DNA from 3 places in the Macrococcus armenti genome. Region 1 is predicted to be linked to each of the others. Evidence: riboswitches for the same ligand, from Rfam matches in the RefSeq annotation. Region 1 holds a riboswitch; each other region holds the start of a gene.
What was found. Region 1 has a riboswitch for S-adenosylmethionine ahead of LAU42_RS03155 (methionine ABC transporter ATP-binding protein). Riboswitches for the same ligand answer to the same signal wherever they lie in the genome.
Positions count from the first base shown of each region.

Region 2: it holds a riboswitch for S-adenosylmethionine, as region 1 does, so the genes downstream of both, LAU42_RS02510 (methionine ABC transporter ATP-binding protein) here and LAU42_RS03155 (methionine ABC transporter ATP-binding protein) in region 1, are expected to answer to the same signal.
Region 3: it holds a riboswitch for S-adenosylmethionine, as region 1 does, so the genes downstream of both, LAU42_RS08195 (hypothetical protein) here and LAU42_RS03155 (methionine ABC transporter ATP-binding protein) in region 1, are expected to answer to the same signal.

Region 1 is NZ_CP083608.1:578,065-581,350, reverse strand. It holds gene LAU42_RS03165 (MetQ/NlpA family ABC transporter substrate-binding protein) at 1-70, opposite strand, end outside; gene LAU42_RS03160 (methionine ABC transporter permease) at 123-818, opposite strand; gene LAU42_RS03155 (methionine ABC transporter ATP-binding protein) at 808-1,836, opposite strand; SAM riboswitch class I at 1,909-2,012, opposite strand; gene LAU42_RS03150 (thioredoxin family protein) at 2,062-2,373, opposite strand; gene LAU42_RS03145 (toprim domain-containing protein) at 2,345-2,734, opposite strand; gene gcvH (glycine cleavage system protein GcvH) at 2,804-3,172, opposite strand; gene LAU42_RS03135 (Spx/MgsR family RNA polymerase-binding regulatory protein) at 3,246-3,286, opposite strand, start outside.
Region 2 is NZ_CP083608.1:453,767-457,052, forward strand. It holds gene LAU42_RS02505 (phospholipase D family protein) at 1-800, shown strand, start outside; SAM riboswitch class I at 884-990, shown strand; gene LAU42_RS02510 (methionine ABC transporter ATP-binding protein) at 1,063-2,079, shown strand; gene LAU42_RS02515 (methionine ABC transporter permease) at 2,069-2,734, shown strand; gene LAU42_RS02520 (MetQ/NlpA family ABC transporter substrate-binding protein) at 2,750-3,286, shown strand, end outside.
Region 3 is NZ_CP083608.1:1,566,224-1,569,509, reverse strand. It holds gene LAU42_RS11990 (GrpB family protein) at 1-109, opposite strand, end outside; gene LAU42_RS08200 (helix-turn-helix domain-containing protein) at 203-1,093, shown strand; gene LAU42_RS08195 (hypothetical protein) at 1,652-1,882, opposite strand; SAM riboswitch class I at 1,956-2,057, opposite strand; gene LAU42_RS08190 (ABC transporter permease) at 2,109-2,873, opposite strand; gene LAU42_RS08185 (ABC transporter ATP-binding protein) at 2,870-3,286, opposite strand, start outside.

The DNA.
Region 1 (3,286 bases):
CATTTCCACCACATGCAGCGAGTACGATTGCGATTGTTGCAATTACTAATAAAGAAAATAACTTTTTCATCATAAATCTCTCCCTTTTGTTTTATTTTTATTTATTCAAAAGCCCACAAGTATTATCTTTTATCGATGCGTTTCGTTAATAGATCACCAATAAGCTGAATAACAAATACAATGACTAATATTAATACGGTTGACACTAAAATGACATCATTTTGTGCTCTTGTAAAACCAACTAAATATGCTAAGTTCCCTAATCCTCCAGCACCGATAACTCCTGCAATCGCTGTTGAACCGACAAGCGCAATCGCTGTAACAGTAATACCTGATACAAGGGCTGGCAAACTTTCAGGAATTAGTACTTTTCGAATTAGCGTAAAAGTACTCGCGCCCATAGATTGTACCGCTTCGATGACACCTTTATCGATTTCTTTCATCGCAATCTCAACGAGTCGTGCATAAAATGGTGATGCTCCGATAATTAAAGCCGGAAGTGCACCTTTAACACCACTAATCGTCTGCATGATAAGGTTAGTGAACGGGAAGAGCAATAGAATGAGAATAATAAAAGGTATTGCTCGGAATAAATTCACTAAAAATGCAGTAATAGAATAAAATATTCGCACACCTTTATTTTTACTTCTTGATGTTAAAAATAAAATAATACCGATAATCAGTCCGAAAATAAATGTAAAGAACGTTGAAATTAAAGTCATCTGCAATGTTTCAAGTGTTGCTGTCCATACATCTGGCCAGACGACATTTTTGAAACTCAACATGTCTCTAATCGTATCCGAAAAACTAGTTTGCATCCTGCTCTACCTCCACTTCTACACCGTGCGTCTTAAGTTCTTCTGCAATCGTAACGAGATCTCCTTTCACAGATGTAAGATGAACGATTAAGTGACCAAATGAACCTGCCTGAGTATGTTTAACATTTCCTGCTAATATATTCATATCCAGCCCATACTTCTTAATTACTTTGCTGACAATTGGCTGACCTGTTGCGGATCCGATGAACTTTAAGCGTAGTAATGTTCCGACTGGATACTGTGCTTTAATATCCTTAATTGAAGTTTCAAGCTCATCATCAGAAATATCATCTTTGACGAAACGTTTAGTAATACTTGTCTTTGGATTGTTAAACACGTTTAAAACTGTACCTTCTTCAACAACTTTACCGAGCTCCATTACCGCAACACGGTGACAAATTTTTCGAATAACTTCCATCTCATGTGTAATTAAGATAATCGTTAAATTCAGTTTTTTATTAATATCAACAAGCAGTTCTAATATTTCATCAGTCGTCTGTGGATCCAGAGCACTTGTCGCCTCATCACAGAGTAATACTTTTGGATCATTGCTGAGTGCACGTGCAATACCGACACGTTGCTTCTGACCACCGGATAATTCAGAAGGATAAGCATTTTCTCGCCCTTCTAGTCCAACGAGTTTAATTAATGATTTAACTTTATGATCTATATCAGCTTTATTTACACCTGCTATTTCAAGTGGTAATGCAATATTGTCATACACAGTGCGTGACCATAATAAATTAAAGTGCTGGAATATCATTGAAATTTTCTGGCGCTTTTTGTTTAAAATTTTCTGATCAAGTTTATTAATCACATCATTGTCGACAATTACTTCACCAGTCGTCGGTTTTTCAAGTCCGTTAAACATACGAATTAACGTACTTTTTCCGGCACCACTAAATCCGATAATACCATATATATCACCTTGATTAATTTCAAGGCTTACATGATTAACAGCTGTAATATCGCCTTTTTTCGTTGTAAACGTTTTTACAACATCATTTAATTTAATCACATGCATCCTCCTAAATAAAAAGTCGTCTTTCTCAAATAAATAAGAAAGACGACATAATAATATATTTCGACTCTCTCATCTTCTAAAGTATACACTTTATGTGAATTGGCACCTTGTCATTATATGACGGTTGCCGGGTTTCATAGGGCACATCCCTCCACCTCTCTTGATAAGAGCAACTATTTAATTGTTTTGTTAATGAATTATATATTAAAGTAATTTGAATTATTCGTCAATAGTATTTCTCAATATTTCGTATATTGAAGTAACTGACTCAAATTTGAATACTGTCTTTACGACGCTATCATCTTTAATGACGAGTAGTACTGGCACACTCGAAATTTTATAAGTTTCGCAAAGTGATTCATAATAATTTAAGTCGAGTTTCAACACCTTACATTGTATTGTCATATTCGCGATATCTAGCATCTTTTCTGCAAGTTTACAAGTGCCGCAAAACGGCGTGTATCCAAATATGATATAATCACTTTCTAATCCAGTTAAATCTTTAGATTGCAAATGCGTTCTGATACTCATAACGTTGTGGCTTACCTTTCCATTCAAACTGTTCTTTAATTTCAAAATCATAACGACTAACAACTTTAGCTAAGTAATCAAGCGGACAATTGCTTACCTCGCCATACTTAGGATCAATATAAATATGTTGCCCTTCGCTAAGATGACGTTTAAACCAGTTTCTGATTTTACGCCCTGCCTTATCGCTGTCGGTCATAATATAAACTTTATGATGATACAAATCTTCAATCATAGCATCTAACTTTTCGATGCCCATCGTGCCATGTGTGCAAATAATATGTACAGGTTCCGTTAATACTTCTTGTAATCGTTTCTTGTCTCGCTTACCTTCTACTACGATGACCTTTTGAATTACAGACATTGTCCATCACCTTTTTCGTCATATTAAAAAAATCCTTGATAATAAATATTATCAAGGAAATTATACCATTTATGCATTAATCATTTCATCATATTGTGCTTGATCCATTAAATCAGCAAGTTCGCTATCGTCTGCTTCAACTTTGATCATCCATGCTTGATCCATAGCAGATTCGTTAACTAACTCAGGAGAATCTTCTAATTCATCGTTAACTTCTACAACTTTACCAGAGATTGGTGCATATAATTCAGAAACAGTTTTAACTGACTCAACGCTACCGAATGGTGAACCTGCAGTAATTTCATCTCCTACTTCTGGAAGTTCAACGAATACGATATCCCCTAATTCTGATTGTGCAAAGTCTGTAATTCCGATAACTTTAACGTTATCTTCTGATTTTACCCACTCATGATCTTTTGAAAATTTTAAGTTTGACATTATAAGCCCTCCATATATATAAAATACTTAACATCTTTATAATGACACAATGTAAGCGTTTCTTCAATCTTTTTTATAACCAAGTTTGTTTATACTCTACTTCCTTAAACCCTA
Region 2 (3,286 bases), 120 kb from region 1:
CATTAGTAACAGAAGATGCCGCAATCATATCAAGCAGCAATCCACACGACCCTAGCGGACATCATCAGAACGTTGCAGTAAAAGTAACAGGCCAATTACAGGAAGATTTGATTAAAAGTGAAATTCATGCACTGAACATGAGCGGTAGTAATTTATCAGCAAGTGATTTCGCGATAAAAAATCACGCATATAGCAATGACATGGATTATAAAACAACACTCGTAACAGAGGCTAAAGTGAAAGAAGCGGTACTGCGAAATATTAACAGCATGAAGTCCGGGGATAATATTAAGATGGGAATGTTTTATTTATCTGATCGTGATATCGTAAAATCACTATTAAATGCATCAGACCGTGGTGTAGAGGTTCGCATTATTTTAGATGTAAATAAAGAAGCATTCGGAAAGGAAAAGCCGGGTATACCAAACAAACCTGTTGCGCATGAACTCATCTCAAAGTCAGACGATCATATAAAAGTGAGATGGGCGGTGAGTCACGGAGAACAATTCCATGCGAAATATACACTTTTTAGAAGTTTATCGACTGGTGAGAGCACTGTAATACTTGGAAGTGCGAACTTAACACGTCGAAACGTTGGAGACTATAACATGGAAACAGACGTTGTGATTTCCGGTAAAAGCGACTTAAGCGTATTTAAACAACTAAACGATACATTTGATGCAATGTGGGAAAACAAATATGCGCATGTAACAGATGATTATGACGTCCAGAAAGATCCATCGTTTATTAAAGACGTCTTATACCGTGTACAGGAGTTTACAGGGTTATCGAGTTTCTAAAAAAAACTAAATTTTTAAAAAAGTTTAAAAATAATATTGACTTATTTATGTATCACATGTAATATGTAAAACAACTTAATAATAATTTATCAAGAGAGACAGAGGGATATGGCCCGATGAAGTCTCAGCAGCGGACTCTACTACAGAGCACTGTGCTAAATCCATCAAGCATTAGCTTGGCAGATAAATGTTGAACGTATAACACTCATTTAGCTCAAGCTATGTGAGTGTTTTTTTATTTGAAGGAGGAGGAAAAATGGGCATAATCGAAATTCAGGATGTTACGAAAGTATATACTACGAAAAAAGGTGAAGTTCATGCACTGAATCATGTGGACTTAACGATTGAGAAAGGACAAGTATTTGGAATTGTTGGTTACTCAGGTGCAGGTAAATCAACTTTGCTGAGATTAATAAATCGTCTGGAAAAACCGACGACAGGGAATGTTATCGTAGAAGGTCAGGATATTACGACGATAAGAGAGAAAACATTGAGAAAAAGACGTCAGAATATCGGTATGATATTTCAGCAATTTAACTTATTTAAATCAAAAACGGTAGGAGACAATATTAGATATCCGCTTAAATTATCAAAGCGATATAACAAATCAGAAATCGAATCAAGAGTTGATGAGTTGTTAAACTTTGTTGGTTTAATTGATAAAAAAGATGATTATCCAAATCAACTCTCAGGAGGGCAGAAGCAGAGAATAGGGATAGCGAGAGCACTTGCAACAGAACCGGATATATTACTCTGTGATGAAGCAACGAGTGCGCTTGATCCTGAAACGACAGATGATATATTAAACTTACTGAAGAAAATAAATGAGAGACTCAATATTACAATTGTCATTATTACACATGAGATGGAAGTCGTTAAAAAGATTTGCGATGAAGTTGCTGTAATGGAACACGGCAAAGTCGTAGAACAGAATAAAGTATTTGAACTGTTCACTTCGCCAAAGCATCCTGTTACGAAACGATTTGTTCATAGCGTATTAAATGATGATATACCTAATGAAATTAAAACATCAGATCGTAAATTATACCGTTTTATTTTCAGTCATCAGCAAATCTTAAAGCCGGCACTCAGTCAGGTCGGTCGACAGTTTGGGGTTGATTTCAATATTTTGTATGGTGGTATAACCGAGTTAACTGATAGATTATTTGGGAATTTGTTAATCGAAGTGATAGGATCATCTTCTAATATTGATGCAGCGCTGAATCAATTACGTGAATTTAAAATTGATATAAAGGAGGTAGAAGGATTTGAAAACTGATATTACAACATTTTATCCAGTTATTATCGAGCAGACGATCAACACATTAATCATGGTGGTGATTACATTATTCTTTGCAGTACTGATTGGGCTTCCACTCGGAATATTACTTTATGCGACTGCAAAAGGTAATATACTGGAAAACAAGTTTGTGAATGGTATATTAAATGCACTGATTAATACGATCAGGCCCATTCCATTTATCATCTTCCTTGTCGCATTAATCCCGGTTACGAGATTTTTAGTTGGAACATCAATTGGAATATGGGCAGCGATTTTCCCGATGACACTCGCAGCTTCATTATCCATCGCACGTATTGTAGAAAACAATATTGTATCTGTAGATAAAGGTGTGATAGAAGCAGCAGAAGCAATGGGGTCAAGCAAGTTCGATATATTATTTAAAGTACTCATACCTGAAGCTGCGGGTGCTTTAATATTAGGTTTAACATTTACGACTGTATCACTAATTGAATTCTCGGCAGTAGCAGGACTCGTTGGAGCTGGCGGTATAGGTTACTTGGCATTTACATATGGTTATCAGAGATTTGATGTATTGATTATGTTTATTACAGTCGTCATACTAATCATACTCGTTCAGATTACACAATTTATCGGTAATAAATTTGCAAGCATATATACAAATAGACTATAAAAGGGAGCAATGAACATGAAAAAATTATTCGTATTATTATTAAGTTTAATCGTTGTACTGGCAGCATGTGGGAGTAAGGAGAGTAAAGAAAAAACTGTGAAGATTGGTGTCACTGGCGTAGACTCTAAAGTTTGGGAAGTAGTGAAGAAAGAAGCAAAGCAGGAAGGTATTAATATTGAATTTGTAGAGTTTCAAGATTACACAGCACCAAATAAAGCATTGAATGAAGGTGAAATTGATTTAAACGCATTCCAGCACTTTGCATTTTTAGATCAGTTTAAAAAGGATCATAATCTTGATATTTCAGTATTAGGTACGACAGTATTTGCACCACTTGGCGTATATTCAGAAAAAGTAAAATCAATTAAAGATATTAAAAAAGGAGATACAATTGCTATTCCTGACGATGTAACAAACCAGGCACGTGCGTTACGTTTGCTTGAAGCAGGAGGATTAATAAAGTTATCAGATGACTTTGGATTGTTTGGTGGTCCGGAAAAAGTTAAAGAAAACAAACTAGATATTAATATTAAACCAATTGATGCACAGCAA
Region 3 (3,286 bases), 990 kb from region 1:
TAATCACTTCATCGTTCAGAATTTGAGCTAATGCGATCTTTTCATTTTGTAACATATTTGGCCATTCAGAATTATACGGGACAACCTCTAGTTTGCGTATTGGAGACATCCAACTTAAAATTGATTTTTATAATATAATACAGCAACATTTATCAAAAACAAATCGCAAGTAACAGTTACAATATTTATGAGGTGATACATATTGAGTCAGGATAATATCAATCAAATTATTGAACTTGTTGAGGAAAACTTATTAGAAAATTATACGTTAGACGATTATGTAAAGCGCACAGGTTATTCAAAGTTCCATTTGATGAGAATGTTCAAGAGAGCGACTGGTTATACATTTTATGACTATATAATAAGTAGACGTATTGCTTATGCTTCACAATATTTATTGTATACCGATATTAGTATTATCGATCTGGCTTTTGTACTGAACTTTCAATCTCAGGAAGCTTTCTCGAGAAGGTTTAAATCAGTGTACGGATTACCACCAGGTAAATATCGAAAATTGATGAGTGGATTAATAAATGATAACAAGGAGGAAGTAGTGATGACTTCAGAACATATTAAGGGATGGATATTGACTGGGACTGCGCCACATCTTTATGAAACCGTATTGGATACAAAGGTATATCATAGTGGACACCAATCAGCTTTATTATCATCTAAAGATAATGACGCAACGTATAATGAGAACACTTTCGGAACCTTAATGCAAAGTATTTCTGCAGAATCTTATAATAAAAAACGTGTGAAATTTTCAGCATTTATTAAAACAGAGTCAGCAGATAAATGTGGATTATGGGCTAGAATTGATGATGCTAAAAACGATGTAATGCAGTTTGATAACATGATGGATAGAGCAATTAACGGAACAAATGAATGGAATTATTACTCTGTCGTATTAGATGTAAATGAAAGTGCAGCATCAATACATTTTGGAGTTTTATTATTAGGTAAGGGTAAAGTATGGATTGATCAATTTAAATTAGAAGAAGTCGATGAAACAATACCATGTACTGATACGTTAACAAAAGCACAAGATCTGCCATCATTACCTATAAATTTAGACTTTGAGGATATGTAATATGAATAAGATATTGAAATTTAGGGTTTTAAATCTTTGTATTGCTTTAATATATTTAATACTTCTTTCAAAATTCTTATATTGGTTAGGTCATTATATATTTGATTATGATATACATTTGTTTGAATTTATTAAAATTCCCTATGCGAATACTTTAAGTACTATTGTTTTAGTAGGATTGGTAATTTTTCTAGAAAGTTATAGTGAAACTTTTGAAGAAAGTAATAGTAGATGAATTAATAAACTTATAAAAATTGGAATGCATGTATTTAATATATCAATGCATTCCAAATTTTTTTGCATAATTATCTTTTATAAATAATATATTCTTAATACTTTTTAATATACATAATTTGGATGTATATTAAAAATATAAAAACTGAAATGAGTTATTATGAATCATCAAAAATGGATTAGAGCATGAAAAACACTTTGCTTTATTTTAATAATAGTCGTTTTCATCATAGTCAGACCTTTGATAGAAGTGAAATAATAAAGGACGACGAATAAATATTGAAAAAAAAGCAACCGCGACTTGATTTGTCACGGTTGTTTTTATTAACAACGTTCTACTGTAATTTTAAAGCCGTCGACAATGAATTCTAACTTTTTCTGCTGCATGTGTTCTTTATTTTGTACTCTAGTATCATTAGCCTCAGCTTCGATCTTACCTAATTCCTGTTCCAGCTCTCGAATTTTGTAAACCTTATGCATATTCGATGCATAACTGTTCGGCTTTACCTGTCTTTGTTCGTTTAAATCTGCAAGTACATCTGCTCTCGTTCTCATATAAAACACTCCTCATAAAATTTTTACAATAAAAATAAGCTCATCTTAAAGAAAGAAGAGCTTGAGTAAGAACTTCTTATCTTTCAAGATTACATCTTGTTGGAATTAGCACAGTGCATACGCCTGTTGCTGAGGTTTCATAGGGCCAAGTCCCTCCACCTGCTCTGAATAAGATACGAGCTATTTTTTTGTATATTTATTATAACATATTTTGTTCTTGTTGTGTTTAAATTTCGGCCTTATTAAAGCGATATATACTTAATATAATACTTAACAATATGATCATTATTGTGATGATGATAGGTGTAAACATTTGGCTAAATACAGTTTTTTCAATCATTATATCTGTGTTTTTCTGGATGAGTTGTAATGGTAACTTATCTTTAATGTGTTTAAACATGCTAAGTATGAACATCATGACAACGATTAACAGTATACCTAACATTACAGCAATATTATTCTTGAGCAAAGTTGATAAAAGCATAATAATACTAAGTAACATTACTCCGAATAACCAGCTCATCATGTAAGCGGCGAGTTTATAGGATCCTTCGTTATTGAAATAATATAATGTATAAGAATATTGGATGAGCGCACCTATAATGTATGCGATTGTCCAGATGATTGTACTGATGATCCATTTAGAAAGTATAATGTATTTTCTGCTTAAACCTTTTGTAATTAAATTGAGCAATGTTCCTCTTGATAATTCGTTTGTTAAAATACCGCTGAACATAATTACTAATATAATGAGCCCTATTTGATTGATATTTTTGAAAAATTGAATATATGAATCTATATAGGTAGCTTCAGGAATATTAAAGTCTTTCACTGTTGAGGGGAGAGCATTCTTTATAATGTCTGGCATTATAATGGCTGTGAGAGGACTCATAATTCCAAGTATCATGAATACGATGATAATAGGTATTAATTTATTTGTGCGTATACTCTCAGTCCATTCTTTTTGAAGCATAATCATTAGCTGATTCATGATGTAACCTCCAAATAAAGCGTTTCTATATTATTATCGATACGCTCGATATATTCTGGGTAAATTTGCAGCATATTTAATTTTTCATATAGTGTCTGCATGGCCGAATCATTTGATGATATGAATGTATACTGACCATCAATCGTATAATCAAAATATGGGCTTAGTTTTTCTTTTTCTGTTTGATTTATCTTTAATTTGAGTCGAATTAATGGTGTTTCAAAGTTAGGTTTTAATGTATTGATATTAGTTATTTTATTATTTGCTAGGACTATGACTTCATCACATATGCGTTCAATATCTGTCAGGATATGAGTTGAGAAGATGACAGTGGTACGATGTTTAATGCGTTCTAATATATCCAGTATTTCTTGTCTTCCTTTCGGATCGAGCGCACTCGTCGGTTCATCACA